Linked DNA regions of Granulosicoccus antarcticus IMCC3135. The protein of the gene in region 2 binds, or shares a complex with, the protein of the main gene of each other region. Links are inferred from orthologs where the notes say so. Each region holds a gene or a part of one and is shown on either strand. Other genes may lie near its edges. The genes, in order: meaB and scpA.

Region 1 (15,313 bases), 1.3 Mb from region 2 along the record:
TACCTGCCGATGCATTGCCGGCAAGAGTTACTCCGGAGCTCGTGGATGATCTGTTGTGCTCAGCGCTGGATGCCAACATGAATATGCTTCGAGTGTGGGGCGGGGGCCAGTATGAACCTGACTGGTTTTATCAGATGTGCTCGGAAAAGGGACTGATGATCTGGCAGGATTTCATGTTTTCCTGCAACTTGTATCCCGCATCAGATTCTGTCTGGCTTGACTCTGTACGTATCGAGGCCCGGCAACAGATACGCCGCCTGAGTCAGCACGCATCGCTGGCGTTGTGGTGTGGTGATAATGAGGTCATTGGCGCACTAGGCTGGTTTGAAGTGTCCCGTAAAAACCGTGATCACTATGTGGCTGTTTATGCCCGGTTGAGTCACGCACTGGAAGAGGCTATGGAGCGGGAGGCATCGGATATTCCCTTCTGGGCATCGTCTCCTGCGGTGGGCCGACTTCACTTTGGCGATGCCTGGCATGATGATACTGCCGGGGATATGCACTTTTGGGATGTGTGGCACTCATCAAAGGACTTTGAGCATTATCGAACCGTTAAACCACGTTTCTGCTCGGAGTTCGGCTTTCAGTCTTTTCCGTCAAATCAGCTGATCGAAACCTTTACTGATCCACAGGACAGGAATGTTTCCTCCTCTGTCATGGATGTGCATCAACGCAACGAGGGTGGCAATAGCAGGATTGTGGAAACCCTGGTTCGGTATTTCAGGTTTCCGGATAAGTTCGAGGACATGACATGGCTAAGTCAGCTTAGTCAGGCTTTGGCCATGAAGACTGCCATCGAGTTCTGGCGCAGTAGCAAGCCCAGATGCATGGGCACGCTTTACTGGCAATTGAACGATACCTGGCCCGTTGCCAGTTGGTCCAGTCTGGAGTACGGCGGTAGCTGGAAGCTGACTCAATACTTTGCCAGACGTTTCTTTGCCCCAGTACTTGTCAGTGCCCGGCCGGATGAGAAAACCGGGGAGATCGTCGTTCTCGCCGTGAATGACACAGCAGAGCCGTTGAATATTGACATTGAAATTACAACGGTGACACCTGAGGGTAAATCCATGAGTGCAGGTGAATGGTCGCTGGTGGTGCCTACCGATCAAGCACTTGAAGTCTGTCGCGTGCAAGCTGCTCTTTTAGATGGGGGACAGATATTGCATTTAAGTTGGATGGGCGAGAATTCAGACCATACCGGGCAAAACGATTACCTGCCATTGCGACCGAAACAGTACAGACTTGCCGAGCCCAATATCAGCGTAAGAATTGATGCAGGCTTTGACGGAGACGAGGTTGAACTGCTGAGCGACTCTCTGGCTCTGTTTGTCACCTATGATCATGGTGGAGCCGATGTCTGGTCGGACAACGGATTTACGTTGTTGCCAGGTGTGCCGAAGCGATTGCACAGAATACGAAAAAGAGCTGCCGAGAAGGACAGGTCAGCGGCTGCGATACGATATCTGAAAACCTGATGCCGCTGATTGGATGAACCCAGCTTCCAATGAGGCCGTCCATGAATTCGAATGAAATCCAGCCGTTGCTCGCTTATGCCAGAGCAACGGCTGGAGTGTCAGTCAGACTTTTGCCAGAGCTTGTTCGAGATCTTCGATGATGTCATCGATATGCTCGATACCTATCGAGAGTCGCACCATATCGGGTGTTACACCTGCAGCCTTCAACTCTTCATCATTCAATTGACGGTGTGTGGTGGCAGCCGGCATGGATGCCAGTGTTTTCGAGTCGCCAATATTAACCAGTCGCAAGATCAGGTTGAGGGCGTCATACACCGTTATACCAGCCTCAAGTCCACCTTCGACCCCGAAACTCAGGATGCCGGAGGCGTGCCCAGCCATGTATTGTCTGGCAAGCGCATGATCCTTGTGAGAAGGCAGGCCGGCATAACTGACCCATTTGACCTTGTCATGATTGTCCAGAAACTGTGCGACAGCCAAGCTGTTGCTGCAGATTCTTTCTACGCGTAATGACAGCGTTTCCAGACCTTGGATCAGGTTCCAGGCTGCCTGGGCTGAGAGGGCCGCGCCCATGTTGCGAAGTGGCACAACACGCGCACGAGTGATGAAGGCGGCTGCGCCGACATCTCGGGTATAGCTGACACCGTGGTACGAGACATCCGGTTCATTGAGCAGAGAAAAACGTTCGGCATGCTCGGCCCAGGGGAAATTGCCGGAGTCTACGATGATGCCACCAAGGGTCGTACCATGACCACCGATGTACTTTGTGGCAGAGTGCACGACGATATCTGCGCCATGTTCGATGGGGCGGCACAGGGTCGGGCTGGCAACCGTATTGTCGACGATGAGCGGAACGCCATGCTCATGAGCAAGGGTCGCCAGTCTGGCAATATCGACTACCCCGCCGGAAGGGTTGCCGATGCTTTCGCAGTACACCGCTTTGGTTCGTGCGTCGATCAGTTTTGCGATGCCTTCGAAATCGTCCTTGTCAGCAAACCGGGTTGTCAGTCCCATACGGGGAAAGGTGTGTGCAAAGAGGTTATAGGTTCCGCCATAGAGTTCGCTGATGGAGACGATGTTGTCACCGGCTTCAGCAATGGTCTGGATGGCATAGGTAATGGCTGACATGCCCGAGGCAACAGCTAGCGCGCCAATGCCGCCTTCGAGTGCTGCCACACGTTGTTCAAGCACAGCGCAGGTGGGGTTCATGATGCGCGAGTAGATATTGCCCGCAACCTTCAGATCGAACAGATCTGCACCGTGTTGTGCGCTGTCGAACGCATAGGCGGTGGTCTGGTGGATGGGCACGGCAACTGAATGTTGTTCATCTGGGGTGTAGCCGTGATGCAGGGCTATCGTTTCGGGTTTCATGTCTGCATGGTCTCCGGGTGGTGAAATCAGTAGGGCATCATCCCATAATTAGAGTTTGTCTGGCACAGGATACTGTCTGAATTGTCAGTAAAAACAGGCTTGATGGGTTGTCAACAGGTTGATTCAGAGGCAGGATCAACTTCAGGAAGCACTGATTTTTTGACAAGGATGTCGCCATGATTACTCAGTATTGCCGTAACCACTATTTGTTCGCTCTGACGCTGTTTTGCCTGTCAGTCTGGGCCTTGATTCCGGACATCGTCCGGGCGGGGGCAGTACCTGCTGCTTCGATGAGCGGCTCTGGAGCAGGCCATAATCCGGCTGCCAGTAGCCCGGGCCGACATATCTATTCCAGAGTCGGAGCTGTGTTCGAGCTACCCGATGCCTTGCCTGTCAATACGGATGAGCCGACAGATCCGCCAGCAATGGTCAATATCAATACCGCATCGGTCGAAGAGCTGGCAGCAGCCTTGCCCGGGATTGGCCCTGGCAAGGCGCAACGCATCGTTGAGTGGCGCGAGAGTAACGGCCCATTCCAGACGATCGAGCAGTTACTGGAAGTGTCAGGAATCGGCCCCAAGACTCTGGAGAATATTCGGCCATTTGTACTTATCGCTGACAAGGTTTCAACAAAGCGGCATTTACGTCAGCAATCGCGAGAAGAGGATGCCGTGACTCTGGCGTTGGGCAGAGTCATCCGCAGGGCAGAGCGGGATCGTTCTGACGCTCTCAGGCTGACAGATCTGCCCAGATGAGTAATGTCGTCAACTGGTTCGGATGACTGGAGCTCGAACGGTTGTCCGGTGCTTTTCAATCACCTTCGAATTCACACAGAATATGTACGGGAACATCCAGTGCCTCAATGCGTTCACGACCACCCAAAGCTGGCAGATCGATGATGAATGCACTGCCGATGACGATGGCACCGGCACGTCTGATGAGCTTTATGCCCGCTTCACAGGTGCCACCTGTGGCAATCAGGTCATCAACCAGCAACACACGTTCACCGGGTTTGAAAGCCCCTTCGTGCAATTCCATGGTGGCTTCCCCGTACTCCAGGCTATAGGACTCACTCATGCAGGGTCCAGGCAGCTTGCCGGCTTTGCGAATGGGCACAAAGCCTACGGACAACTGATGGGCAATAGCGCCTCCCATGATGAAGCCACGGGCTTCCAGAGCCGCTACCTTGTCGATTCGGGCACCTGCATAGGGATGCAGCAGATTATCGATCGCCATGCGAAACGCCTGGGCATCGCCAAACAGCGTAGTGACATCACGAAACTGGATTCCGGGCTTGGGGAAATCGGGAATGGTGCGTATGGAGTCGCGGATTTGCATCGTCAATGTCCCGAGGTTATCTGTAATGCTGGTGTGAAATGGCTCATTAGCGCTATTAATCGCTCATGGATTGGCGATAAATCAACAGTTTCTCTTCAATCCACGGCTCCAGAATAACATCTGTAGGTCCGACAACACTGAACGGGCGAACGGACCGTCATGATATTATTGATGTCAAACCCTGTAGACAGTCGAAGAATATGCGTTTCATGAAGAATGCGATGTTGGTGGTAGCTGTAGTGCTACTGACCAGCTGTGCAACAGTGAAGTACAACACACTCGAAAAGGTCGGAATTCACAAGCGCGATTTGCTGGTGGGCAATGTGAAGGACACGCGCAATGCTCAAAAAGATGCGCAGGAAGAATTCCAGGATGCTCTGGAGCGATTCGGCAATATCGTGACCATCGAGAACACCAATCTCAAGAAAGCCTATGATCGACTCGACAAGGAATACGAAAGCAGCAAGGATGCCGCCGAAGAGGTCAGCGAGCAGATCGAGGAAACGGAAGAGGTAGCCAAGGATCTGTTTGCTGAGTGGCGCAAGGAAAACAAGACCTATAACGATGAGGTGTTGCGACGTGACAGTGAGAGCAAGCTTGCTGATACGGAAGCGCGTTACAAGGAAATGCTTAAAAGCATGAAGCAGGCGGAAGCCAGCATGAAGCCAATACTGGCCTCATTGCACGATAATGTGCTGTATCTCAAGCACAACCTGAATGCACAGGCTGTAGGCTCACTTAAAAGTACATACAGTAATCTGGAAGGCGATATTGGTGTTCTGATTCAGCGTCTGAATCAGTCGATCGCTCGATCAGATGAATTCATCAAGCAGATGAAGTGATTGACTCATGAATGACGACGACAAGAAAAGCACCCTTGAGCCTGGCGATGAAAATCTGTCATCCGATTTGAATGGTGAAACAGCGATCATTGCCTGGTCGGAGCTGGTAAGACATTTTGCACGCGGCGTCGTCATTCATGTTTCTGTGGAGCTCGACCTCGTTGAGACAGCAGAATGCCTGACCCGTGATGATGTCGAGATGCTCAAAAAGTGGCTCGACAGTGGGGTCCTGAGGCGGGCCAGTGATGATGATGCTCGTGACTGGACGGCTCGTGAGCCAGAATTCTGGTGCGTGGTTACCGCACCTTGGGTTCTGGTTCAGGAGAAATCCATGCAATCAGATAGTCTGGATGCCACGCCGCCCGTATTGCATTAGCGACGTGCAGGACGGTCAGTTTCTGTTGACGTACTGCCGAGTCTGTATCGTGTGCCAGGAGTTGTAGTTCGGGTTTTTCACGCAGTGACGACAGCAAGCGCTGGCTGACCATTGATCACGTCCAGCTAATACGCTGTTGTTCGCGTCGCTCCACCAGTTCTCCGGTATCAATCATCTGTCGTCGGTGCGTGCGAACGTTTTGCCAGAGTTCGTCCAGGCCATCGCCTGTGGTTGCACTGCAGGTAAGTGCGACAGGCTTCCAGCTGGAAGCTGGCTGGAGAAGAGACAAGGCATGTTGACAGGTCGAGGTCGCTCGGGCTTGTCCGGCGTCATTGATCGTGTTGCCGTCGGCCTTGTTGACGGCAACGATATCTGCCAGCTCCAGCATGCCTTTCTCGATACTCTGCAGCTCATCATCGGCGCCTGACACCAGTAGCAGACAGCAATCAACCATCTTTGATATCCCTGCTTCTGTTTGAGCAACCCCGACAGTCTCGACCAGGATGACATCAAAGCCTGCGGCTTCGCACAGAAGCAAAGACTCGCGGCTCACTCGTGTATCGCTATCAGGATGCCCGCTTGTGAGGGAGTGGCGTACATAAGCTTCATCGCGCAGTGATAATTGCGCCATGCGAGTCTTGTCATCCGGGGTGTTGCCGCCGCCAGGTTGGCTGCTTGAATCGATAGCCAGTACTGCAACCCTGTGTCCCTGTTCGATCAGGCGCAGCCCCAAAGCTTCAATGAGCCTGCTCTTGCCGCCCCCCGGAGCACCGCTGATGCCGATGCGCATGGCTTTGCCGGTTCGCGATAGCAGGCGTTGCAGTATATCTTGTGCCTGTGCCCTATGAGCTGCCAGGTTGGATTCTGCCAAGGTGATGGCTTGCGAGAGCATGGCAGGTTCACGAGCCAGAACGCCTTGAGCTAGTGTCTCATTTCGATTCATGATGTTCTGACTTTACCCCGCTTTATATCCCGAATCTGGAATCGAGCGGGATTCAGCAAGGGAGCCCATTGCTTCCATGACTCCGTGCTGAGGTGCATCAGTAGCTGGGTCAGTATGTTTGCCGCCAGTGGCGCACTGACAATGCCTCTGGAGCCGAGTCCACCGAGCACGTACAGTCCTTCGTGACAGGGCAGAGCGGGAAGCTCATGCAGCGGCCTGCCATGTTTCAGGTCCGCATAAACTGAAGCGATCTGTTCTGTATCCGGAGCTGGGCCGACCATGGGCAGACGATCAGGTGTTGTTGCTCGCACACCCGCATAGCCTGCCAGAGCGGTGTCATGAACTCGTAATGAGGGGGCTGTTTGCCGAAGTCCCGACAGGTTGCGGGTGTGATCCTGCAAGTTGACGCGCTCATCGACAATGTCACGATCGAACGTGGCTCCCACCAGTACGGTGTCACCGTCCGGGATGATGTAGTGCTTGCCGTTGACGACACACTGTGGGCGTGGTGAGTCGTCTTGCAGCCCGAATCGACTGATTTGCCCCCGTGCAGCGGTAATGGGCAGGGCATGTGTTTGCTGGAACCCATTCAACGCACTGCCAGAGGCCAGTACCAGTCGCACGGCCCGATACTGCTTGCCCTCGGCTGTGACTAGCTGCCAGCCGTTTTTCAGTTGTGGCAGCTGGATGCGATTGATGCTCGAGATAGTGCATCCGGTTGATAGTGTGATACCCGGATGTTTGACCAGGCTGCGACACAGTTCGCCCGGATTCAGCCAGCCACTGTTTTTGAAATGCAATGCTCCGCCCATCATTGCAAGGCCTGCCAGAGTTTGTGCCTCTGTCCGGGTTACAGAGCCATAGTGTGCTGATTCCGGGTATGCCTGCTCGACCAGCTGCAGAACACCGATGTCATTGAAAAGGGCTTCGTTGGCACTGGATTGGCGAATGTCCGGTTTTGAGCGAAGTTGCTGCAACAGATATTGGTGTGCTGCCACATGGAAGTCCATGGCCAGGCAGGGAGTTCGTGTGACATAGGGTTTGACGATGCCAGCCGGATTGCCCGATGCCGCATGGGCGACCCCTTGATGAGAATCGATCAATCGTACCGGCAGGCCATGCTCTGCCAGCAAGCGTGCAGTCCAGCAGCCCGCCAGACCTGCACCGATGATTATAACGGGCTCAATGGTGCTCATCGAGCCCCGGAATGGCAGCGTCAGCGACTGTTTACCCGGTGTCAGAGGTGGCGTGGCGGATTCGAACCTGTTCCATGGCAGATTCATCTGGGGCTGAGCGCCAATGAGTTCGACGCATGGAAACTGAATGTGCCGTGATGTCGGCGTGACATGAGGACGATGGGAATACGAACGTCAGGCACTCTCGGCCCGATAGTGCGTCTGTACGTATTCATCGACGATCTGCTGAAATTCTTCGGCAATATGATCACCCTTGAGTGTCATGGCCTTTTCGCCATCAATGTACACGGGGGCGATCGGTCGTTCACCGGTGCCTGGCAGGCTGATACCGATATTGGCATGCTTGCTTTCCCCGGGACCATTGACCACGCAGCCCATGACGGCAACAGACATGTCTGCCACTCCCGGATGGTCCGCTTTCCAGCCCGGCATGCTGTCCCGCAGATAGGTCTGGATACGACTGGCAAGCTCCTGGAAATAGGTGCTGCTGGTTCGACCACACCCGGGGCAGGCGGTAACCATGGGCGTGAAGGAGCGTAATCCCATGGTTTGCAGAATTTCCTGACCGACCACGACCTCTTTGGTGCGATCGCCACCGGGCTCCGGCGTCAGTGAGATACGAATGGTATCGCCGATGCCTTGTTGCAGAAGTATGGCCAGAGCCGCTGTTGAGGCCACGATTCCCTTGGAGCCCATACCCGCTTCAGTCAGGCCCAGATGCAGGGCGTAGTCACACTGAGAGGCCAGAGATTCGTAGACCTGTACCAGGTCTTGCACACGGCTCATCTTGCATGACAGGATGATCTTGTTTCTGGACAGGCCCAACTCTTCGGCGCGTGCCGCGCTATCCAGAGCAGATTTGATCACAGCTTCGCGGTTGATCTGTTCCAGTGGTTTGGGATGTGTTCTTGAAGCATTTTCATCAAGCAGGCGGGCCAGTAGCTCCTGGTCCAGGCTGCCCCAGTTGGCTCCGATTCGTACCGGTTTGTCATGGCGGGCCGCAATTTCGATCATTTGTGCGAACTGCTCGTCGCGTTTCGCGCCACGCCCTACGTTGCCCGGGTTTATCCTGTACTTTGCCAAAGCAGTTGCGCAATCCGGCACTGCCGATAGCAGTTTATGACCATTGAAATGGAAATCTCCAACCAGAGGTACATCCAGATCCATTTTCAGCAGACGATCGCGGATTTCGGGTACTGCATTGGCAGCAGCCTCGGTGTTCACCGTAATACGTACCAGTTCTGAACCTGCGCGCGCCAGATCAGCAATCTGTGCGACAGTACGAATGGCATCCTCGGTGTCCGTATTAGTCATCGACTGGACCACAATCGGTGCGGCGCCTCCGACGGTCACTGGGCCAACTTGAACGGATTGTGTGATTTTACGTGGCATTGTGAGAATTAAATGCTTGATTGGAAACGAAATGAGACTTAGTTTATCGTTGTTGGTAGTGCAATGACGACTCCTGCTACCTGTATTGTCACTCAATAAGGCATTAATTGCGGAATGAAACAGATTTCATGACAGCCAACCCGGTGTATGAATTCACCGAACGAGAGCAGCATATACTCAAGTTGCTTGTTGATCATTACATCGAACAGGGCACACCTGTAGGTTCCCGGACGCTATCGAGGCTGCCCGGTATCGACATCAGTGCCGCTTCGGTACGAAATGTCATGGGTGATCTTGAGCATATGGGGCTGTTGAAATCCCCGCACACCTCATCGGGTCGAGTACCTACTTCGGCAGCCTTTCGGGTCTTCGTAGACAAGCTTCTTGATGTCAAGCCGCCTGAAAAAGGAACCATCGAGCACATTCGCACGTTGTTGGACCCCTCTTTGAACGACCAGGCGCTAGTCAAGATAGCGTCAAACTACCTGTCGAACTTTACGCGAATGGCCGGTATGGTGACCGTGCCGAGGCGAGAGGAAAAACCACTCCAGCAGGTAGAGTTTCTGCCACTTTCCGATCAGCGGGTTCTGGTCATTCTTATCATCAGTGATGATGATGTACAGAATCGCATCATTCACGTACAGCGCAATTACAGCAAGGATGAGCTGGCCGAATTTGCTCGCGAACTCAATGAGGTGTATCTGGGGCGACCATTGGCAGAAGTGCGTGACCGTATGCGCAAGGATCTGGAGCGGACGCGCGAGGATATGGGGAATTCCATGCAGCGCATGATTGATGTCGCAGGCCAGGTATTCGGACCCGATGAGGCTGAAGACAATGAAGACAGCATGCTGATGGCGGGTGAGAGCAACCTGTTGGGGCATGCCGATCTGGGAGATGTCAGCAAGCTGCGGGATCTTTTCAATGCTTTTCAGCAAAAACGCGATATCTTCCATTTGCTGGAGCGTTGCGTCTCTGCCGACGGTGTGCAGATTTTCATTGGACGCGAGTCCGGTTATGATGCGCTTGGTGAATGTAGCGTCGTGACCGCACCTTATGAAATCAACGGTAAACTTCTGGGAGTGCTGGGGGTCGTTGGCCCCAAGCGCATGTCATACGCACAAGTCATTCCTGTAGTGGATGTCACCTCCAAACTACTCAGTGCCGCCTTGAACATGCGTAATTAGCACCTATATTCGCGAAGCGATTTAATCATCCCAGAGAGTTTCTAACCAATTATGCCAGACAAGACTGAAACGTCTGACAATGCGCGCAACGAATCCGTTGACGATATAACGCTTGATGCCGCGTCTTATGACGTGGTGGATGAGCAGGACATACGTGCATCGTCGGAAGATCAAACCGCCCAGGGAGCTAACACCTCTGGTGCCGGTCAGGACGCAGGTTCTGCTGATGCTCAAAATGACCCTTTAGGGTTTGGAGAGCAGCGAATGGGCGAGGAAGAAGAGCCGCTGAGTGAGCTGGATCAACTGCGTTCACAGTTGGTTGACGCTGAAGGACGTGCTGCGGAAAACTGGGATCGCCTGGTGCGTCTGCAGGCCGAGATGGAAAACCAGCGCAAGCGAGCTCAGAACGATGTAACCAAGGCGCGTAAGTTTGCACTTGAAGGGATCGTCAGTGATCTGCTGCCTATCAAGGACAGTCTCGAGATGGGACTGGCTGCAGCGCAGGCTGATGATGCCGATGCAGGATCGATCGTGCAGGGTGCCGAACTTACCCTGAAAATGCTGGCACAGGTTTTTGAGAAAAATAACATTCTTGAAGTGAATCCAGTGGACGAGAAATTCGACCCTGAATTTCATCAGGCCATGTCCATGCAAGAGATCGAAGGCAAGGCTGCCAATACAGTAGCTTCCGTCATGCAGAAGGGCTACACCCTGAACGAGCGGCTGGTACGACCGGCTCTGGTCATGGTTGCCAAGTAATACGGCAACCACGTTCACTGGTATCGTTCGCACTCCTCGTAAAGCTGCAACAATGCCAGTGTTCATGCCCTCTTGAGTGGCTGTCTGACGCCAGAAAATGGTTGACAACTATTGAATTTCAGCATGACTGCCACATCATCTTTGCAACGAACAGAATGCCTCTTCGAGGGTTCTGTCTTTTCAACATCTGATTTAAAAGTAAAGGATTAAAATCATGGGTACCATTATCGGAATCGATCTTGGCACGACGAATTCGTGTGTCGCGGTCATGGAAGGGGGCAAGCCCCGAGTAATCGAGAACGCAGAAGGCGATCGTACAACTCCGTCCATCGTCGCATTTGCAGACGACGGCGAAGTCATCGTCGGTCAGCCTGCAAAACGTCAGGCTGTTACAAATCCACAGAACACGCTTTACGCGGTCAAGCGACTGATTGGTCGTCGCTTTGAAGAAGAAGCCGTCCAGAAGGATATCGAGCTGGTCCCCTACAAGATCGTCAAGGCGGACAACGGTGACGCTTGGGTTGAGGCTGCTGGAAAAGGTATGGCGCCGCCGGAAGTTGCCGCGCGCATCCTGATGAAAATGAAGCAGACTGCTGAAGAGTATCTGGGCGAAAAGGTCACCGAAGCGGTAATTACGGTTCCTGCCTACTTCAATGACTCCCAGCGCCAGGCAACCAAAGATGCAGGACGGATTGCCGGTCTGGAAGTAAAGCGCATCATCAACGAGCCGACCGCAGCAGCCCTTGCCTATGGCATGGACAAGCAGCGCGGTAACAAAACGGTAGCGGTCTACGATCTGGGTGGCGGTACCTTCGATATCTCTATCATTGAAATTGCCGAAGTCGATGGCGAGCACCAGTTTGAAGTGCTGTCTACCAACGGTGACACCTTCCTGGGTGGCGAAGATTTCGACAACCGTTTGATCGAGTATCTCTCGGAAGAATTCAAGAAGGAATCCGGTATCGATCTGCATAATGATCCACTGGCTCTGCAGCGTCTGAAGGAAGCTGCTGAAAAAGCGAAGATCGAACTTTCCAGCACACAGCAGACCGATGTGAACCTGCCTTATGTAACGGCAGATGCCTCTGGTCCCAAGCACCTGAACATCAAGGTGACACGTGCCAAGCTGGAATCACTGGTTGAAGATCTGATTCAACGTACCGTTGCTCCATGCAAGCTTGCTCTGAAGGATGCAGGCCTGTCGGCTTCCGAAATCCATGATGTCATCATGGTCGGTGGTCAGACTCGTATGCCTAAAGTGCAGGAAACAGTCAAGGACTTCTTCGGTAAAGAACCCCGTAAGGATGTCAACCCGGACGAAGCTGTTGCTGTTGGCGCGGCAATCCAGGGTGGTGTACTGGGCGGTCAGGTCAAGGACGTATTGCTGCTGGATGTAACTCCTCTGTCTCTGGGTATCGAGACTCTGGGTGGCGTCATGACCAAGCTGATCGACAAGAACACTACGATTCCTACCAAGGCACAGCAAGTATTCTCTACGGCTGATGACAATCAGACTGCCGTGACCGTGCATGTGTTGCAAGGCGAGCGTGAAATCGCTAATACGAACAAATCATTGGGTCGATTTGATCTGGCAGACATTCCTCCTGCGCCCAGAGGTGTGCCACAGATCGAAGTTATCTTCGATATCGATGCCAACGGCATCATGAATGTATCGGCTCGTGACAAGGCAACTGGTAAGCAGCAGTCTGTCGTCATCAAGGCCTCCAGTGGTCTGTCGGACGAAGAGATTGAAACCATGGTGCGGGATGCAGAAGAGCATGCTGTTGAAGATGCGAAATTGCGTAGCCTGATCGACAAGCGTAACCAGGCCGAGCAGCTGATGCATGCAGCTCAGAAGTCTCTGACAGATCTGGCTGACCAGGTTGAAGAATCTGAGAAGACTGACATCGAAGGCAAGATTGCCGAGTTGCGTGAAGCAATTGCCGGTGAAGATGAAGAAGCTATCGATGCCAAGACAGCAGCTCTGGGTGAGGCGACTGGCAAATTGGCAGAACGAGCTTATGCCAAGCAGAATGCGGAAGCCGAAGCTGAAAATGCTGAAAGCGGCCAGGCATCAGCTTCCAAAGATGGTGCTGATGATGCTGTCGACGCTGAGTTCGAGGAAGTCAAGGAAGACAAAGCTTCCTGATAAACTTTCAGGTCGCTCCAGGGTGACTTGAAACAGGGAAGGTCGAAGGTCTGTTCGGAGCATTTCAGAGTGTGCGCAAGCACTGATGAAACAACTGATCACGACCTTCGACCTTTTTGTCGTTTATCCTTGTCACTTCTTCAAATCTGTATTTTTCTAAGACTGCAGGCCTTCTGCTTGTAGTCGTGCATTGTTACACCAGGTCGATAATTCATGGCGCAGCGGGATTACTACGAAGTTTTGGGCGTTTCCAAGGACGTGTCCGAAGCAGAACTGAAAAAAGCCTACCGGCGTCTTGCGATGAAGTACCACCCCGATCGCAATACGGACGACGACGGGGCCATTGAGAAATTCAAGGAGGCCAAAGAGGCTTTCGAAATTCTGAAAAACAAGGAAAAGCGGGCTGCCTATGACCAGTTTGGTCATGCGGGAGTCAGTAATCAGCCTGGCGGCGGCGGCTTTGGTGGCGGCGGCGGTGCTGATATCAACGACATCTTCGGTGATGTCTTTGGTGATATTTTCGGCGGTGGTCGCCGTGGTGGTGGTGGCCCTCGGGTGTACCGTGGTGATGATTTGCAGTACAACCTTGAGATCAGTCTCGAGGAAGCTGTTGCCGGTACATCTACCGAAATAAAGATTCCGAATATGGTTGGCTGCGACGTCTGTGACGGTAGTGGTGCCAAGCGAGGAACGTCACCTTCTACCTGTTCAACCTGCCACGGTGTGGGTCAGGTCCGTATGCAGCAAGGTTTCTTTTCTGTACAGCAAACCTGTCCTTCCTGTCGTGGCAAGGGCAAGGTCATTACCGATCCGTGTCCGAAGTGTCGCGGCCAGGGACGTACTCAGAAAGAGAAGACGCTGTCGGTCAAGATTCCTGCTGGCGTGGATACCGGTGACAAGATTCGTTTGTCCGGTGAAGGCGAGGCAAGTGATAGTGGTGGTCCGGCTGGCGATCTGTACGTTGCAATCGTTGTCAAGGCACACCCGATATTCCAGCGCGACGGAGCAGATTTGCTGTGCAGCGTGCCCATCAATTTCGCTACGGCGGCTGTGGGTGGTGAGTTGGAAGTGCCTACTCTGAACGGTCGGGTGAAGCTCAAGGTTCCAGCAGGTACGCAAACAGAGAAGACGTTTCGCTTGCGCGGCAAGGGTGTGAAGCCGGTACGTGGCGGTGCTGTTGGTGATCTTCTGGCTAAGGTGCGTGTGGAAACACCGATTAACCTCAACAAGGATCAGAGTGATTTGCTGATGCAGTTTCACGAGGCAATCAGCGGCGATCATGCTCAGCGACATAGCCCGCAGGCACATAGCTGGCTGGGTGGTGTGAAGAAATTCTTCGACGACCTGCGTGGCTGATGATCGGCCATTAACGTTGGATGAACGGCAACCTGACTCATTGCGACTGGCATGGAGCAAGCTTGAATTAGAGCTTGCATCCACAATGAGTCAGGTTTTATCCTGCAGCTGACTGTCCAGATAAGCTTCAGATGCGCATGAATGAGCAAGCCGGTGTAGAAGAACGCCCCTCTGACCGATTGCGTCTTCTGCTGGGGCAGATGTGTTCCACAAACACCCACACAGGCAATATCCCTGCTCTGGAGGGCTTGTGTGCGCAAGCGGCCGAGGCAGGCTGCAATATGCTTTGTCTGCCTGAAGCGTCCGGATTGATGAATCGAAATCGTTCGGCAGCACGGCAGATCATTTGCCAGGAGGCCGAAGATCCTTATCTGGCTGCATGTCGAGAGCAGGCCGCACGATACGGTTTGTGGTTACACAATGGCTCCTCTCCTGTGCTCGGACACGGCGATTTGCCAGTCAATCGTTCTTGCCTGATAGATGATAAGGGCGAGATTGTTGCTCGATACGACAAGATTCATTTGTTTGATGTACGGCTGGCTGACGGAACTTGCTATCTGGAATCCAGCGGGTATGAGGCTGGCGTAGAGGCGGTTGTTGCTGAAACGCCCTGGGGGCGTATGGGTTTGTCCGTTTGCTATGACCTCCGGTTTCCCCATCTCTACCGCGATTATGCCAAAGCAGGTGCGCGTTTGATGTTCGTGCCCTCGGCATTCACACGGCCCACCGGTGCCGCTCACTGGGAGGTGCTGCTGCGAGCACGGGCTATCGAGAATGGGTGTTTCGTGGTGGCTGCAGCGCAGAGCGGCGAGCATGATGACGGACGGCAAACCTATGGCCATTCACTGATAGCGAACCCCTGGGGCGTCGTAGTGACAGACTTGAAAGAGCCTGTAGGCTCGGTTGTCGTGGATATTGACTTATCAGAA
Region 2 (15,313 bases):
GCCTGGCGTGAGATTAACTTCATATAACTATTGTGAACTTTGCCCGGAGGGCAATGTCCGGGTAGCTATCGCTTTGCCAATATGCAGGTGCGGCACCAGGTTCGATCACAGGAACGTTGAGTGTTCTCTATAGGGCGAGTTTGTGCCAAGTTGGGCAAGCAGCCTCTACATCAGCGCCGCAGGGCGCGAGTTGGGAATGGCTGCGATGGGGCGCCTATAGAGTATGGCGAGTCAGCACATCTTGATGGACTGAATTCACATCAATTGATTGGCTTCAAGGACAAGGAGCTAAGCTTTGTCTGCATGAGCAAGCCTCATCGGCGCCTTGAGGAGCCGATGAGGTCGGATGCCATCGGTAGTGATGGCCTGAGGGAAAATGCGTCAGAGATTAATCAATCACAACCCAGGGTGATTTTGCATGAGTTGATTTGCTCTTCGGAAAACAGGTCAATTGAATTTGTCCCGGGGATATTCGGAAAGTCGTAATTGGCGGTTGTCGCAGGGGTTACTGTTACAGTTTCGCCAGTTTCAATAACCGTGACATCCAATTGGAAATCGGCTTCTATGGAGCAGGTGGCAGGCACTAATACAGAAGCATTCGTGACTGTAAGGGAATTCTCAAAGCGTTCATCGTTGTATTCCTCAAAGGGTGGCTCTTGCTCGTAGGCAAGTTCGGTTAAACGGCGAGTAATTTCATTCGCAGTAGAGCCGAGAACACAATCATTGGATTGGTCGCAATCACCATCAACCGGAAAGAAATCAGCGCCATCATGGTTTTCCATATGACTTAATGCGCCGTTCAGGGAGAGCGACAGTAGTTTGGTCTTACCATTAGGCTTGACGTGGCATACTTCCACTTTTTCCGGCTTGCCATGGGTATGGTGATTTTTTTTAGAGTGACCGTGGCCATTACCTGCTTGCGCTGCAGTTGCACCCAGTAATCCGATTGACAAGAAAACCGGAATAAAGGTCGATAACGCAAGTGAGGTGCATGTGTTTTTCGTACGCATGAATTGGCTTCCAAGGTTGGCCGTCGTGAGAGTATTAATAATCAGGATCTTTTAATCGCGAAAATTACGTGGATCGGCTTGATCAACGTTTCGACGCGATGCCCTGTGATGAAAAATGTAACATATAGACTCAGGATGTATTGCTTATTAGCATGCTATGGATACACATTGTTTACACATTTGAGCGCTTCTGCTCGTTTCGACAAAAGAGCTGAACACACATTCACATCCGCAGAGTATATGCAAGCGGGGCTACATCAGGCCCAGCATCAAGAGCTGATGGAGTATGGCATTAAAGCCCGATTATTCTGATCAATCATCAGCTCCCGCTTCAAGGGTGGTAATGCCCGCTGCACACAATTTTCACGTTCACAGATACGACAAGAAACTCCAATAGGCTCAAAGCTCTCCAGTGGCTGGCCCGCAAAACTGTCGCTGTAAACAAACTCATCCTTGAACCGGTACTCGCAACCCAGTGCCAGGGCATATTGCTGGGTCGGGTCCTTGAAGCCTCCCGTTGGTTTGTCAACAGTGCAAGCCAGGCACAGGTACTGTACGCCATCCGGTGTTTCCGCCAGTTGCCGAATGATTTTTCCGGGAGACTCAAAAGCTCGATGCGCATTCCATAAAGGGCAGGCCGAGCCAAACCGGGCAAACTGCAATTTGGTGGCGCTGTGACGTTTGGTAATATTGCCAGCCCGATCCAGGCGAGCAAAGAAAATGGGAATGCCGTTTAGTCCGGGCCTTTGCAAGGTGCTCAGGCGGTGGGCTATCTGTTCAATGCTGCACTGGAAGCGATCTGCCAGATCAACCAGGTCATGGCGTAGTTCGCGTGCGGATTTCTGAAAGCGGGTGTAGGGCATCAGCAATGCCCCGGCAAAATAGTTGGCCAGGCCTCGGCGACAGATACTATTGGCCTCATCGCTACCGAAGCTGGCCTTGTCGATGATTTTATTCATGATGTCTGCGTGTTCCAACAAGGCAATCTGGTGCGCCATCTGGAAGGCTCGGGTGGAGCTGGGATGTCGACGGTTCAGGTGCAGTTGGCGCGTATGTGGATCAAAGGATCGAATAGTGGAGCTGTTCGACAGGTCCACGCCAATGGTGACACTGTGCTTGTCGTGTAGATACTGCGTCAGCTGTTGATCGCGATCCGTAGAGGTCTCATCAAAGAGACTGGTTGATAGCGATTCTGCAAGCAGATCCAGCTCATGGACATAGTTGTCGTTAAAATGGAAATAATCCCTGATCTGTTCATAGGGTGTTGGCTGGACGATAACGCCTGCGCGGGTAATGGTGTCATCCAGCTCCGCTAGCTGATCACTGGAGCGTCGCAGGGCTTCATGCATGGCAATTAGAGCCATGGCAACACCCGGAGAGTTCTGGCTGGCCAGTCGTAATTCTCGCGAGGAAGGTACCTTGCCCTTGAAAACAGGATCGGCAAAACACTCTGTCAGGCTCGCCAGTAGCCGATCACCATCCTGGCGCGACAAGCTGGCGATATCCACGGCAAAATGCTCTGCCAGGCCCAGCAGAATGGTCGCTGTAGCATGACGCTGGTTATTCTCAAGCTGGTTCAGGTAGCTGGTGGAGATCCCCAGCTTCTGTGCAAATCCGGCTTGCGTCAGCTTGTGCTCTTCACGTAGAACGCGCAGTTTTTCACCGAGGAACAGTTTTTGGCTTCTCATTATACAAGTTTACTAATTAATTATTGTAATTTGCAACATTCACAACGTAACGCCTTAATACACTTGCATTGGTCAATATTTATTGCGATGCTCAGGAAATACAAAAACGAGCAGCATGCATGAACGCCATCACGCAAGAACTGGAGAAACGTCGCGAACAGGCACGCCTGGGAGGCGGACAGGTTCGGATCGACAAACAGCACGCCAAAGGCAAACTGACCGCGCGTGAACGACTGGATGTCTTGCTGGATGACGAATCCTTTGAAGAATACGATCTGTACAAGACGCATCGCTGTGTCGATTTTGGCATGAGTGAGGATCGACCACCCGGAGATGGAGTGGTGACCGGCTGGGGCACCATCAATGGTCGCCCAGTGTATGTGTTCTCTCAGGACTTCACCGTCTTCGGTGGTTCCTTGTCTGAGACCCATGCCGAGAAGATCTGCAAGGTCATGGATCTGGCGGTTCAGAATGGCGTGCCGCTCATTGGCCTTAACGATTCTGGTGGTGCCCGTATCCAGGAAGGGGTTGCCTCCTTGGGTGGCTATGCCGAGGTGTTCTATCGCAACGTGCAGGCCTCGGGTGTCATCCCGCAAATCTCGGTCATCATGGGTCCTTGTGCCGGTGGTGCGGTCTATTCCCCCGCCATGACGGACTTCATTTTCATGGTGCGCGATACCAGCCATATGTTTGTCACCGGCCCCGATGTGGTCAAGACCGTGACCAATGAAATCGTCACGGCAGAAGAGCTGGGCGGTGCCGGTACTCACACAAAAACCTCGTCTGTCGCTGATGGCGCATTTGATAATGATGTGGACGCTCTGCTTGAGATCAGAAGACTCTACGAATTCCTGCCGCTGTCCAGTCAGGACAAAGCGCCGATATCGGAAACCGTTGATGCCTTCGATCGGCTAGAGCCTTCTCTGGATACCCTGGTGCCCAAGGATGCCAACAAGGCCTACGACATGCACCAGGCTATTCGTTGCATTGCCGATGAGGGTGATTTCTTTGAAATACAGGCAGACTTTGCTGGCAACATCCTGTGCGGCTTTATCCGCATCAATGGCCAGAGTGTCGGTGTCGTCGCTAATCAGCCGATGGTCCTGGCCGGTTGTCTGGATATCAACAGCGCCAGAAAAGCGGCCCGCTTTGTCCGTTTCTGCGATGCCTTCAATATCCCCTTGTTGACGCTGGTCGATGTGCCAGGCTTCCTGCCCGGTACCGCTCAGGAATATGGCGGCATCATCAAACACGGTGCCAAGCTGTTGTTTGCCTACGCCGAGGCGACTGTGCCCAAGGTCACCGTCATCTTGCGTAAAGCCTACGGCGGTGCCTATGACGTCATGGCCTCAAAGCACATCAGAGCCGATGTCAACTACGCCTGGCCGACGGCGGAAATTGCGGTTATGGGAGCTAAAGGGGCGACCGAGATTCTGTATCGAAGTGAGCGTGATGATGCCGAAAAGATTGCCAGCCGCACACGTGACTACGAAGATCGTTTCGCCAATCCCTTCATCGCTGCCCAACGCGGTTTTATTGATGAGGTAATCCAGCCGCATTCGACTCGTCGACGTGTCGGTAGAGCGTTCGAGATTCTCAAGAACAAGAGCGTAACGAGCCCGGTCAAGAAGCACGACAACATCCCACTATGAGACAAGCGACCATGTTTAAAAAGATTCTGGTAGCCAACCGTGGTGAGATAGCTTGCCGTGTGTTCAGCACCGCCAAGAAAATGGGTATCAAGACGGTAGCGATCTATTCTGATGCCGATGCTCAAGCTCTGCATACGCGCACGGCCGATGAGGCGGTTTGCATTGGTGGCCTGACAGCCGCAGAAAGCTATCTGCAAATCGACAAGGTGATTGATGCCTGTCGCAAGAGTGGCGCTGATGCCGTGCACCCGGGCTATGGTTTTCTTTCAGAGCAGGCGGCGTTCGCCGAACGTCTGGCAGCAGAGGGTATCGCCTTTATCGGTCCCTCGCCCAGTGCCATGCTGTCCATGGGTGACAAGATCACCTCCAAGAAACTGTCGTCTGAAGCCGGTGTCAATACGGTACCAGGCTTCATGGGCATCATTGACGATGCTCAGCACTGTGTGAAAATCGCCTCCGAAATCGGCTATCCCGTCATGATCAAGGCCAGCGCTGGTGGCGGTGGCAAGGGCATGCGTATCGCCTGGAATGATGCCGAAGCTCTGGAAGGTTTCGAGCGCTCCAAGTCAGAGGCAAAATCCTCCTTCGGCGACGATCGCATCTTTGTCGAAAAATTCATTACCTCTCCTCGCCATATAGAAATACAAGTACTGGCAGATTCTCACGGCAACTGCCTCTACCTGGGTGAGCGCGAGTGTTCCATTCAGCGCCGTAATCAGAAAGTCGTGGAAGAGGCACCATCGCCTTTTCTGGATGAGGCGACTCGGCGTGCCATGGGTGAGCAGGCGGTGGCCTTGAGTCGCGCCGTGGATTACGTGAGTGCCGGTACGGTCGAGTTCATCGTTGACAGCGAGAAGCAATTCTACTTTCTGGAAATGAATACACGTCTGCAGGTTGAGCATCCGGTTACAGAACTTATCACCGGTATCGACCTGGTTGAGCAGATGATTCGGGTGGCAGCGGGTGAGAAGCTCGGGCTGACACAGGATGAGGTCAAGCTGAATGGTTGGGCGATTGAAAGCCGTCTGTATGCCGAAGATCCCAAGCGTGGGTTCCTGCCTTCCATCGGCCGCTTGAGTCGCTATCGACCACCGGTCAGTGGTGCCAGTGATGAGCTGGTGGTGCGTAACGATACGGGTGTGGATGAGGGCGGTGAGATCTCGATGTACTACGATCCCATGATTGCCAAGCTGTGTACCTGGTCACCCACACGAGAAGCGGCCATTGATGCCATGTCGCGTGCATTGGATCAGTTCGAGCTGGAAGGGGTGGGTAACAATCTGCAGTTCCTGTCGGCCATCATGAATCATCCTCGATTCAAGTCGGGCAACATCAGCACCGCCTTCATCGAAGAGGAATACCCGGATGGCTTCAATGATGTGGAGCCGCCAGCGGATATCAAGAAATTGTTCGCAATGGCTGCCGCTGTTATTGCCAGAAAGTCCATACGCAGCAACCCTCAGGGTCGTCAATCCAATGTGATGTCGGGTGCGCGGGCCAATGGCCGCCACGTCTCCAAAGTGCTGATTGCCGGTGAACAGGTGCCTGTAACCCTGATCGATCAGCAGGATCACTATCAGCTTGAGGTGGAAGGTCAGCAGCTCCGGGTAAGCACGGACTGGGTTGCCGGCAATACCATTCTGAGCCTGCTGGTGGATGACAAGGCCTATGACTTCAAGCTCAGTCGGCGTGTGGCAGCCATCGGTCTGGAACACGGTGGTTATCTGGTCAAGGCGCAGGTGCTCAGTGAGCGCAAGGCTGAGCTGGCATTGCTGATGCCAGTCAAGCAAGCTGCCGATATGTCCCGCTATCTGCTATGCCCGATGCCTGGGCTGGTTACCACCTTGCTGGTCAAGGAAGGCGACAAGATAGAGCCCGGTCAGCCACTGGCAATCGTTGAGGCCATGAAGATGGAGAACGTACTGCAATCCGAAGTGAGCGGCGTGGTCTCTAGCGTACCGGTGGCCGCTGGTGATAGTCTGCAGGTGGATGACATCATCATGGAGTTCGAAACATGAGTGAGAGCAATAGCACCTGGACCGAGCTTGCGCGTCGGGAGCTAAAAGATCGACCGCTGGAATCGATCTGCACCCAGACCCCCGAAGGTATTTCCATCAAGCCTTTGTATACGATTGAGGACAGTCCGGCCGCAGCCGCTGAAGCCATTCCGGGTGTGGCGCCTTTCGCCCGGGGTGTACGGGCCACCATGTACACCGGTCGTCCCTGGACGATTCGTCAATATGCAGGCTTCTCCACAGCGGAGGCGTCCAACGCCTTCTATCGCAAGAATCTGGCAGCGGGTCAGAAGGGCTTGTCGGTCGCTTTCGATCTGGCCACCCACCGTGGCTATGACAGTGATCATGAGCGCGTCGTCGGTGATGTTGGCAAGGCTGGCGTTGCGATCGATACCGTGGAAGACATGAAGATTCTGTTCGACGGTATCCCGCTGGACAAGATGTCGGTATCGATGACTATGAACGGCGCTGTTCTGCCTATCCTGGCCATGTTTATCGTGGCAGGTGAGGAGCAGGGCTATGATCAGTCGTTGCTCAGCGGCACGGTACAAAACGATGTTCTGAAAGAATTCATGGTGCGTAATACCTATATCTATCCACCTGAGCCCTCCATGCGAATCGTGGCCGATATCATCGATTACACCTCCCGGGAGATGCCGCGTTTCAATTCGATATCAATTTCCGGATATCACATGCAGGAGGCGGGTGCAAACCTGGCGCAGGAGCTTGCCTATACGCTGGCTGACGGCATGGAATATGTACGAGCCGCGCAATCCAAAGGGCTGGATATCGATGCCTTTGCTGGCAGGTTATCGTTCTTTTTCTGCATCGGCATGGACTTCTTCATGGAGGTGGCCAAGCTACGTGCCGCCCGCATGCTGTGGTCTCGCATCATGACTGATCTGGGGGCACAGAAAGAAAGCTCCAAGCTGCTGCGTACCCATTGCCAGACCTCCGGTGTGTCATTGACCGAACAGGACCCTTACAACAATGTAGTCAGGACTGCCTATGAGGCGCTGGCTGCGGTGCTGGGTGGAACACAATCGCTGCATACAAACTCTTTTGATGAGGCGATTGCTCTGCCAACCGAGGCCTCTGCACGCATCGCCCGTAATACACAGCTGATACTGCAACATGAGACCGGCGTTACCCGTACGGTCGATCCTTTGGGTGGTTCCTATTATGTCGAATCCCTGACCTCGGAGCTGATGGAGACTGCCTGGGCCATGATCCAGGAGATCGAAGAGCATGGAGGCATGACTAAAGCCTTGCTTGATGGTCTGCCCAAGCGCCGTATAGAAGAGGCCGCTACCGCCCGTCAGGCGCGGGTAGACAATGGCGATGATGTGATTGTGGGTGTTAATCAGTATCGCCTTGAAAATGAGGTGCCCATTGATGTGCACAGAGTCGACAATGCCGAGGTTCGGCGTCAGCAGATCGAACGGCTCAAGCGGGTGAGGCGCGAGCGTGATGAGGCGATCTGTGCAAAGTCACTGGCGGATTTGACACAGATTGCCAAGAGTCAGTCCGGTAATCTACTGGCAGCGGCTGTGGACGCTGCTCGAAACCGGGCAACCCTGGGTGAAATATCAGACGCGCTGGAAAGCGAATTTGGTCGGCATCAGGCCAAGACCGAAGTGGTCTCGGGTATCTATCAAAAACAGAGTGAGACATCACCTGAGTTCCTGCATGTCAAAAAACGTGTGGAAGACTTCAAGACCTCACACGGTCGGGCACCGCATCTGCTGGTGGCCAAGATGGGTCAGGATGGGCATGACCGCGGTGCAAAGGTCATTGCTTCATCGTTCGGTGATATCGGCTTCAAGATAGGCATGTCCGATCTTTTCCTGACCCCAGAAGAGGTGGCTGATCTATGTATCAAGGATGGGGTTGATGTGGTGGGTGTCTCCAGCCTGGCCGGAGGTCATCAAACCTTGATACCACAACTGATCAATTTGCTGGCTGATAAGGGTCGAGCTGATATCAAGGTCGTTTGCGGCGGGGTTATTCCTGAGCAGGACTACGAGGCCTTGCGTGATGCCGGCGTTGCGGAGATCTTCGGACCGGGAACCAGTGTCATCGATGCGGCGAATGCTGTGCTTGGGCAGATTCTGGGGGAGCGTCGAAATCGCTGATGGATGGGTGAGCGAGCTGTGTGTTTGACACAACTTGCATTATCGCTTGAGCAGATGCACACCAATCAGCATACTGGGCCATCGTGAGCATTGTTGAGTGACAGGTCAGGCTCCGGGGTGTCGAAGTTCAGCCCTGAATGTATCCCTCTATAATCCGAAATATAATAAGAACGGCGTGATTCCTGCGTTCTGTACAGTTACTGTCAGTTCAGGATTGGGTGAAAATGTCATCCTCCAGCGATCACATGCTAATTTCAAGGAAACTTGTCACTAACCTCATCTGTGGGTCTGCCGTTCTTTTTTTCCTGATGTTCTATACGGACAAGACACAGGGCGTTGATCGTTTCCGGGTGGAACAGAACCTGCCGGAGAATCTTGTAGAAGACGCCAGGATGTCCAGCGAGTTAAACAGCGAACTGACGCCGATCCATCTGGATTTGAAGTCAGAGCTTGAGAGTACTGACCTGAGCACTGTTGCCTCCATACAGGTACGCAGGTTGGTATGGGAGATTGCTCCCTCTTCTACCGAATCTTCATTAGATCAGAAGGAAGACGGGCTGGCCGACAATTTCAATTTTTTGGAATCGATGAAGTTGTACATTGCCGCAGAGGTGAACGGTGAGCGCAAGGAGGTTTTTCTGGCCGGCGTGAACGATTTCAATCTCAGATTCGGTGGTAACCGGAAACAGCTGACCATGAAGCAAAATGGTATGGATATCAAAGAGTTTGTCGAAGCCCCCGGGGGTTTTCATATTCTTGCGCATATTCATGGAACACCACCACCGGATAGGGTGATTTTTACGGGTAAGGTGACGTACAGAATCACTACAGATGGTAGTTGATTCTTTTTAAATTCACGGCTAAAAAGTAACTGGCACGGCAGATGGCCTGAGCCCAGCAATTCGATACGTATTCATCGACCGACCAGGGTACCGAGGCTTTCAATAAATATTATCCGCCAATAATATATCCATACGAATGCGTTCCTGCGATTCAACGATTGGCTTGCCTTCGTAATAGGCGCGTAGAACGCGCATGGCACTGCGCGCGATGTGATCGGTATTCTGGGAAATGATCGCATCCACTTGTCCTTTGGCCACAGCTTTTCGAACCGGGTCGGACAGCTCGTGCATGATGACAACGGGTGACTTGTCGGTGTCATCCAGTGCCTGCAGGATGCCCTTGTTGCCCGCGGCAATGGAATAGAGCCCCAGTAGTTGCGGCTCGTTCTGATGAATCGGCCCATCAGATTGCCAACCACGCGACCGGCAGACACATTGTCGATGCCCACGAAGTGGTGTCGTGCTGAATCGGGAATGTCGGAAACCAGCGTGATGAAGAGCATGGTGGCATGACCAAGGCCTTGCTTGATGTCTGCCCAAGCGCCGTATAGAGGAGGCCGCTACCGCCCGTCAGGCACGGGTAGACAATGGCGATGATGTGATCGTGGGAGTCAATCAGTATCGTCTGGAAAATGAGGTACCCATTGATGTGCACAGAGTCGACAATGCCGAGGTTCGACGTCAGCAGATCGAACGGCTCAAGCGGGTTAAGCGCGAGCGTGACGAGTCGGTCTGTGCAAAGGCCCTGGCGGATTTGACACAGATTGCCAAGAGTCAGTCCGGTAATCTACTGGCAGCAGCTGTGGACGCCGCTCGAAGTCGAGCAACTCTGGGTGAAATATCAGACGCGCTGGAAAGCGAATTTGGTCGGCATCAGGCCAAGACCGAAGTGGTTTCGGGCATCTATGAAAAACAGAGTGAAACATCGCCTGAATTCGTACATGTCAGAAAACGTGTTGAAGATTTCAAGAGCTCACACGGTCGGGCGCCGCATTTGCTGGTGGCCAAAATGGGCCAGGATGGACATGATCGCGGTGCAAAGGTGATTGCCTCATCGTTCGGTGATATCGGCTTCAAGATAGGCATGTCCGATCTTTTTCTCACCCCAGAAGAGGTGGCTGAGCTGTGCATCAAGGATGGGGTCGATGTTGTCGGTGTCTCCAGTCTGGCCGGAGGTCATCAAACGTTGATACCACAACTGATCAATTTGCTGGCTGATAAGGGGCATGCCGATATCAAGGTCGTTTGCGGCGGAGTCATTCCGGAACAGGACTACGATGCCTTGCGTGATGCAGGTGTTGCGGAGATATTCGGACCGGGAACCAGTGTTATCGATGCGGCGAATGCCGTGCTCGGGCAGATTCTGGGAGAGCGTCGGAACCGTTGATGGCTTGTGACCTGCTGCAGGTCATACCTTGACCATCTGGAAACACAAGACGCTGATCCAGCGTTGGAAGCCGTCTGCAGCGGGTAGTACCTCGTGTGGAACGCAGCCGCCCAGCAGCAGCACTGACTGGCTTTGCTGTGGGTGCAGGTCACGATGGGCGGCGGCGGCATCGATCCGCTCAAGCGGCGTGCGAATGGAGGCAGGGTAGACTCTCAATGCGCCTGAGGGGACTGGTGCGTCGACCCGGTGAAGGCAGGTGACCAGAGTCACGTCACAGGTTCGGATATCCCGGTGCCGGGCCAGAAAATGCCCTTGCTGGTCATAGTACGAATAGGTGCCGCAACCCGATGTGGGTTTCAACCGGCATCCGCACCACTGGGATAACGTATGGTGTAGATCGGTGTCGTGGTAGAAGGCCATTTGGGATGGCCCGCCGTCTGCCGAAGCCAGATGTCTGGCAGGGTCTGCTGAACGCCAGTGACCCTGACCACTGGTGGTCTGCACCTGTTCTTTCGCAACAGACCTCTGCGAGGCACATTCTTTAAACAGTGCCCTGAACAGCGTAGCTGATATCAACTGGTCGATGAGCAATGCACCACCACTTGCGATTATAGCCGGGCGCTGGCGAGTCGTCATCATGGCTTATCCGAAACTGCCGGGGCCGAAATCCAGTGGCTGATGCAGTTCCACTGCCGTGCAGCTGTCGGCAAGGCTTGAGGGAAGTTTTATCTGAGACAGTTCGGATATCGCAGTGCCTTCGACAAGAAAGAACGCGTGCTGCTGGTCGTCTACCGTGACCGCATAATCAAAAGCTTCCGAAAATATCAGTCGATTGGCAGTAATTACCAAAGATCCGCCGATGATCCTCTGTACGGCGAAATGCAGTGCTTCCAGAGCCACAACCGCAGCACCGATTGTGCTTTCTGACCTGGGTAGAACGGTGGCTGTCAATTTGTCATCAGTGCCTGTCATGTACTTGTCTCCAACACGTCTGCGCGTTGCACCAGTGTACGCGTGTCTTTCATCGTCATATTGACGACAGGCACAGTTCCAATTGTTGTACGCGACCTGGGTCTGTGACGTTGTTCTGCGGCATTTGCCAGTGAGTCGGGAAAATTTTCATAGATTCCCAGAGCCAGATAATGTTTGCCTTCACACAACACCAGTTCATGTTTCTCGAGCCAGTCAAGCAGGTGTTGAATATCCTCAACGCTGAAATGCGAGGCAGGAAACAGTCCCTGCAGGCGCCGTTGGATGCTGGTGACACTACTGACTCGATCACACAGAACATAGATCAGTCGGTCAAAGCCAGCCAGTTGGTAGCGCCTGGGGTCGCACGATTGTCGTGTGTCAGTGATCGTGAGCACGGATCTGTCATCCTCCACCCGAAGCTCCGGACGTTCGTAATCACGCTTCCACAGATCGATGGCCGCCAACAGTTCGGAGGCATCGATGGGGGTGTGTTTGTCGTCATAGTCGAAATCGAAATAACCCACCATCTGCTTCAGCAATGCGTCGTCGAAAGGGTAGAGGTAGGCGAAAACGGCCATGGGTCGCACGTTGAGAATGCCAAACAGTGCAGGTGTCGAGTGATAAGGGCTGAAACGATCGAGGCGAATCTGACCATGCCCTGATGGCGGCTGTAGATGGCCTATCTTCCTGAATGTTTCCAGTATCGATGAATAGTCTTCCAGTCTTTCCCCGGGGAATCCGTAGAGGATGTTCCAGTCAACTGATACATCCAGTTCGCGGCACCATTTCAACAGTTGCACGTTGCGTAGTGCATCCGTTCCTTTCCGCATCAATGAGAGCACATGTGTTGAAAGACTCTCAATTCCAGGCTGGATATTCCGAATGCCCGAGTCACGCAGCAAGCTGACCTGCTGACGACTCAGATTTGCCTTCACCTCGAAGAACAAACGACGTGGGCTTCTCTGTTCTGCGAGCCGTGGTAGCAGAGTACGAAAATATTGCATATCAAGAATATTATCGACCACGGAAATGTCATGAACCTGCCAGGTGGACTCCAGGCTCGCAAGCTCCGACAGGACACGATCGGCAGACTTGGACCGAAACACCATACCGTTTCCGTTGAGGCCGCAAAATGTACAATGACTGCTGGCACCCCACCAGCAACCGCGCGAGGTTTCTAGCAAGAGTGCCGGGGTCACCTGTGCTCGCCGGGTCCCTTTGTCCAGCATCGCAAAGTAATCGCTAAAATCAGGTATGGAGACAGTGTCCATGTCCTTGACAGGTTCTGCAGGCAATGTGCTGACTACCGCAGCTGTATTGTCCCGATAGAGCAACCCTGGTATGTGATCCAGAGTGCTACCTTGGGCCAAGCTATCAACGAGCATTGGAAAGCTGTGATCAGCCTCGCCCTGACATACAAAGTCGACAAACGAAAATTGCTGAAACAGTGCCTTGCCCATCTGGTCTTCCCAGTTGGCACCACCAAACACTATCTGCAGGTGCGGGTAGTTGCTGGCCAACGCACGGGCTAGTGCCAGTGAGGCAAGATTTTGGGTAAAGGTTGACGTAAAGCCTACCAGTTGATAACGGTTCCAGTCGACAGTTGTCAGGCATTGTTCAATGTAGGCGGGCGTCTGCTCGCGAATGGCAATGATACGGGCGACATCCTGGCGACTCAACCGCCAGGTCTCCAGTAGAATCGATTGCACATAATCCCAATCGAGATCAGGCTGGCGTCCATAAAGAGGTAACGTGAAACACCAGTCTCCAGCAAACGAAGTGTAGGGCACCCCGTCAGTCAGCCATCGATATGTATCAAGCCCAGTCAGATCGAGCAGCTCACTGAGTAGATAGTGAACATCGCAAGTAATCCCGCGTTCGGTCAACCCCTGCTTCAACAGGCTGATACCCAGCGCAGGGCGGTCGACTGATCCAAAAGGCATCGACACCAGCGCCACCTGAAAATCCGGGGGCACTGGCGCCTTTTTCGAACGCTTTGCCATGATCGATTCAGATATCGCCAGGATCGATCATGCCGTCGCGCACCATGGCCTCGAGTTCATCAAGGTCAGCCTCGTCGAGTGGTGCAATATCACCATTGTCCTCACTCGCTTGAGGTATCTGGGCATCGGCCAAGGCTTGCTCATAACCCTGCTGATAAGCCTGCTGTTGTGCGACCGCCATTGCATTATCGAGCTCGTCCGCTGTCCGTTGTGGATTGATTACCGGTCCTATCGGCCGTATGGGAACTATAGGTTGTATCGGCCTGATGGGGCGTATTGGTGGTTGAATCGGCGGCACGATCGGTGGCCGGGTAGGAGGTTGTATTGGCGGCACGATCGGTGGAAAGATAGGAGGTTGGATTGGTTGCACGATAGGCGGCCGAATGGGAGGTAGTACGGGTTGTACGATTGGAGGCCGGACGGGAGGTAGTATGGGTAGTACAATCGGAGGCCGGACGGGTGGTAGGGTCGGCGTTACAGGACTCACAATTCGGCAGTGCATGCGTGCAAGAATAGTTGCCCGATGCGCGTTAACCAAGCCGTGACCAGTAGCCTCGTCGACACCGCAATGTGCAACGTTGGGCCCGGTATTGCCGTGTGTCTGGCCGGTCGTGACATCCGTTGCCGTACGTTGCAACACATCGCGAACCTGGGCAGGCGTCAATCGCTGGCAAGTCTGTTTCACCAGTGCCGCAGCACCTGCTAGTTGAGGGGCTGCCGCTGAGGTACCGCTGAATGCCGCCCAACCATCATTACTCGTTGTCTCATCACCATTGGGGTGTGTGCCACCGGCGCTGTTCCGATCGATTTCATCTAACGGTTGTACTGGCAGCATGATGTACCGAGCACCCGGCTGCATGCCTACCAACCCACTAAGGTCTGGGACTCGCCGTCCCGAGTAGATATTGGACATGAAACCGGACGAGTAGTCAGATGCCTGCAATGAACCATCGCTGTCCATGAAAACACCGCCTGCCGAGATGACATCCGGATGCTGCCCGGGAAACCCCCAGTGACCATTACCGGCAGAGAAGATGACCGTGATGCCAGAGGCGACTGCAGTGGCTACAGCGTTGCCCAATGCAATATCTGCGGCAGACAGCGAACCGTTACGAAGATCTGATCCCCATGAACAAGTGATGATATCCGGACCGAGGCCGACGGCCATGTCGAAGCTGCCGATGCTGTTGACGAAGCTCATCTTGACCGGTCGCAGCCGCACATCGGGAGCAAGTGCAAAGATATTCGCAGACTCGCCAGTTCCATGGCCACTTTCATCGTCGGCGGCATTGCTGGCTCCGGGCCCTAGCAAGGCATTGTCTGCACGATAGCCGTGTGCAGCGAAAAACGGATGTCGGTAGAATCCCGAATCGACCATCGAGACAACCACGCCACGACCGGTGATGCCAGCGCGGTGTGCCGGACCTGCATTGCAGCCCATGGAAACCCCATTGGGCACGTCCAGATGCCAGTAGCCAGGATTCGGCGGTGTGGCGTTGGGGGCCATGTAATAGCGTGGCTCTTCGAGGGCGACACCTTCAAGCACATTGCCGAAGGCGCTGTTCTGAGTGGCAATCAAACCCGGCATGTCACAGTTCGGACTGTCCAG

What was found.
Region 1: the proteins of scpA (region 2) and meaB are in contact, whole or in part, in a crystal structure (PDB 8DPB), measured with the Methylorubrum extorquens proteins. The link is inferred for Granulosicoccus antarcticus IMCC3135 from one-to-one orthologs. Residues at the interface, in SOR27001.1 of Methylorubrum extorquens: Glu577, Glu578, Asn579, Asp580, Gly581, Arg582, Arg583, Arg585, His596, Ala604, Ser605, Ala608, Asp609, Gly611, Phe612, Asp613, Val614, Asp615, Ile616, Gly617, Pro618, Leu619, Glu625, Arg628, Gln629, Val631, Glu632, Asn633, Asp634, Glu661; in SOR26638.1 of Methylorubrum extorquens: Arg20, Ala21, Ala24, Arg25, Thr28, Ser32, Arg33, Arg34, His37, Thr98, Gly99, Gly100, Ser101, Ile102, Leu103, Lys106, Thr107, Ala110, Ala113, Ile114, Asp115, Arg116, Ala118, Phe119, Ile120, Arg121, Pro122, Pro124.

What each region holds. Positions count from the first base shown.
Region 1 is NZ_CP018632.1:5,719,030-5,734,342, reverse strand. The notes cover bases 4,432-7,431. They hold meaB (methylmalonyl Co-A mutase-associated GTPase MeaB), read right to left. Parts: upstream 6,346-7,431; coding sequence 5,518-6,345; downstream 4,432-5,517. Other genes in these bases: mnmC1 (FAD-dependent 5-carboxymethylaminomethyl-2-thiouridine(34) oxidoreductase MnmC1), read right to left, coding at 6,342-7,431; IMCC3135_RS24880 (DUF2288 domain-containing protein), read left to right, coding at 5,034-5,402; IMCC3135_RS24885 (DUF2959 family protein), read left to right, coding at 4,432-5,026. Outside these bases: IMCC3135_RS24905 (beta-mannosidase), read left to right, coding at 1-1,475; IMCC3135_RS24900 (O-acetylhomoserine aminocarboxypropyltransferase/cysteine synthase family protein), read right to left, coding at 1,578-2,846; IMCC3135_RS35650 (ComEA family DNA-binding protein), read left to right, coding at 3,023-3,601; IMCC3135_RS24890 (adenine phosphoribosyltransferase), read right to left, coding at 3,657-4,184; more of IMCC3135_RS24885, read left to right, coding at 4,394-4,431; more of mnmC1, read right to left, coding at 7,432-7,628; ispG (flavodoxin-dependent (E)-4-hydroxy-3-methylbut-2-enyl-diphosphate synthase), read right to left, coding at 7,716-8,933; heat-inducible transcriptional repressor HrcA, read left to right, coding at 9,062-10,120; nucleotide exchange factor GrpE, read left to right, coding at 10,172-10,879; molecular chaperone DnaK, read left to right, coding at 11,094-13,028; molecular chaperone DnaJ, read left to right, coding at 13,242-14,384; IMCC3135_RS24840 (carbon-nitrogen hydrolase family protein), read left to right, coding at 14,522-15,313. UniProt on the Escherichia coli protein: Binds and hydrolyzes GTP. Likely functions as a G-protein chaperone that assists AdoCbl cofactor delivery to the methylmalonyl-CoA mutase (MCM) ScpA and reactivation of the enzyme during catalysis.
Region 2 is NZ_CP018632.1:4,449,406-4,464,718, reverse strand. The notes cover bases 5,933-8,932. They hold scpA (methylmalonyl-CoA mutase), read left to right. Parts: upstream 5,933-6,364; coding sequence 6,365-8,500; downstream 8,501-8,932. Other genes in these bases: IMCC3135_RS19270 (hypothetical protein), read left to right, coding at 8,809-8,932; IMCC3135_RS19280 (acetyl-CoA carboxylase biotin carboxylase subunit), read left to right, coding at 5,933-6,368. Also shown: IMCC3135_RS34240 (hypothetical protein), read right to left, coding at 393-1,010; IMCC3135_RS19290 (helix-turn-helix domain-containing protein), read right to left, coding at 1,280-2,698; IMCC3135_RS19285 (acyl-CoA carboxylase subunit beta), read left to right, coding at 2,818-4,350; more of IMCC3135_RS19280, read left to right, coding at 4,362-5,932; more of IMCC3135_RS19270, read left to right, coding at 8,933-9,342; IMCC3135_RS19265 (type 1 periplasmic-binding domain-containing protein), read right to left, coding at 9,442-9,882; IMCC3135_RS19260 (methylmalonyl-CoA mutase family protein), read left to right, coding at 9,875-10,729; IMCC3135_RS19255 (hypothetical protein), read right to left, coding at 10,751-11,368; IMCC3135_RS19250 (hypothetical protein), read right to left, coding at 11,372-11,701; IMCC3135_RS19245 (RiPP maturation radical SAM C-methyltransferase), read right to left, coding at 11,698-13,704; IMCC3135_RS19240 (S8 family serine peptidase), read right to left, coding at 13,712-15,313. UniProt on the Escherichia coli protein: Catalyzes the interconversion of succinyl-CoA and methylmalonyl-CoA. Could be part of a pathway that converts succinate to propionate.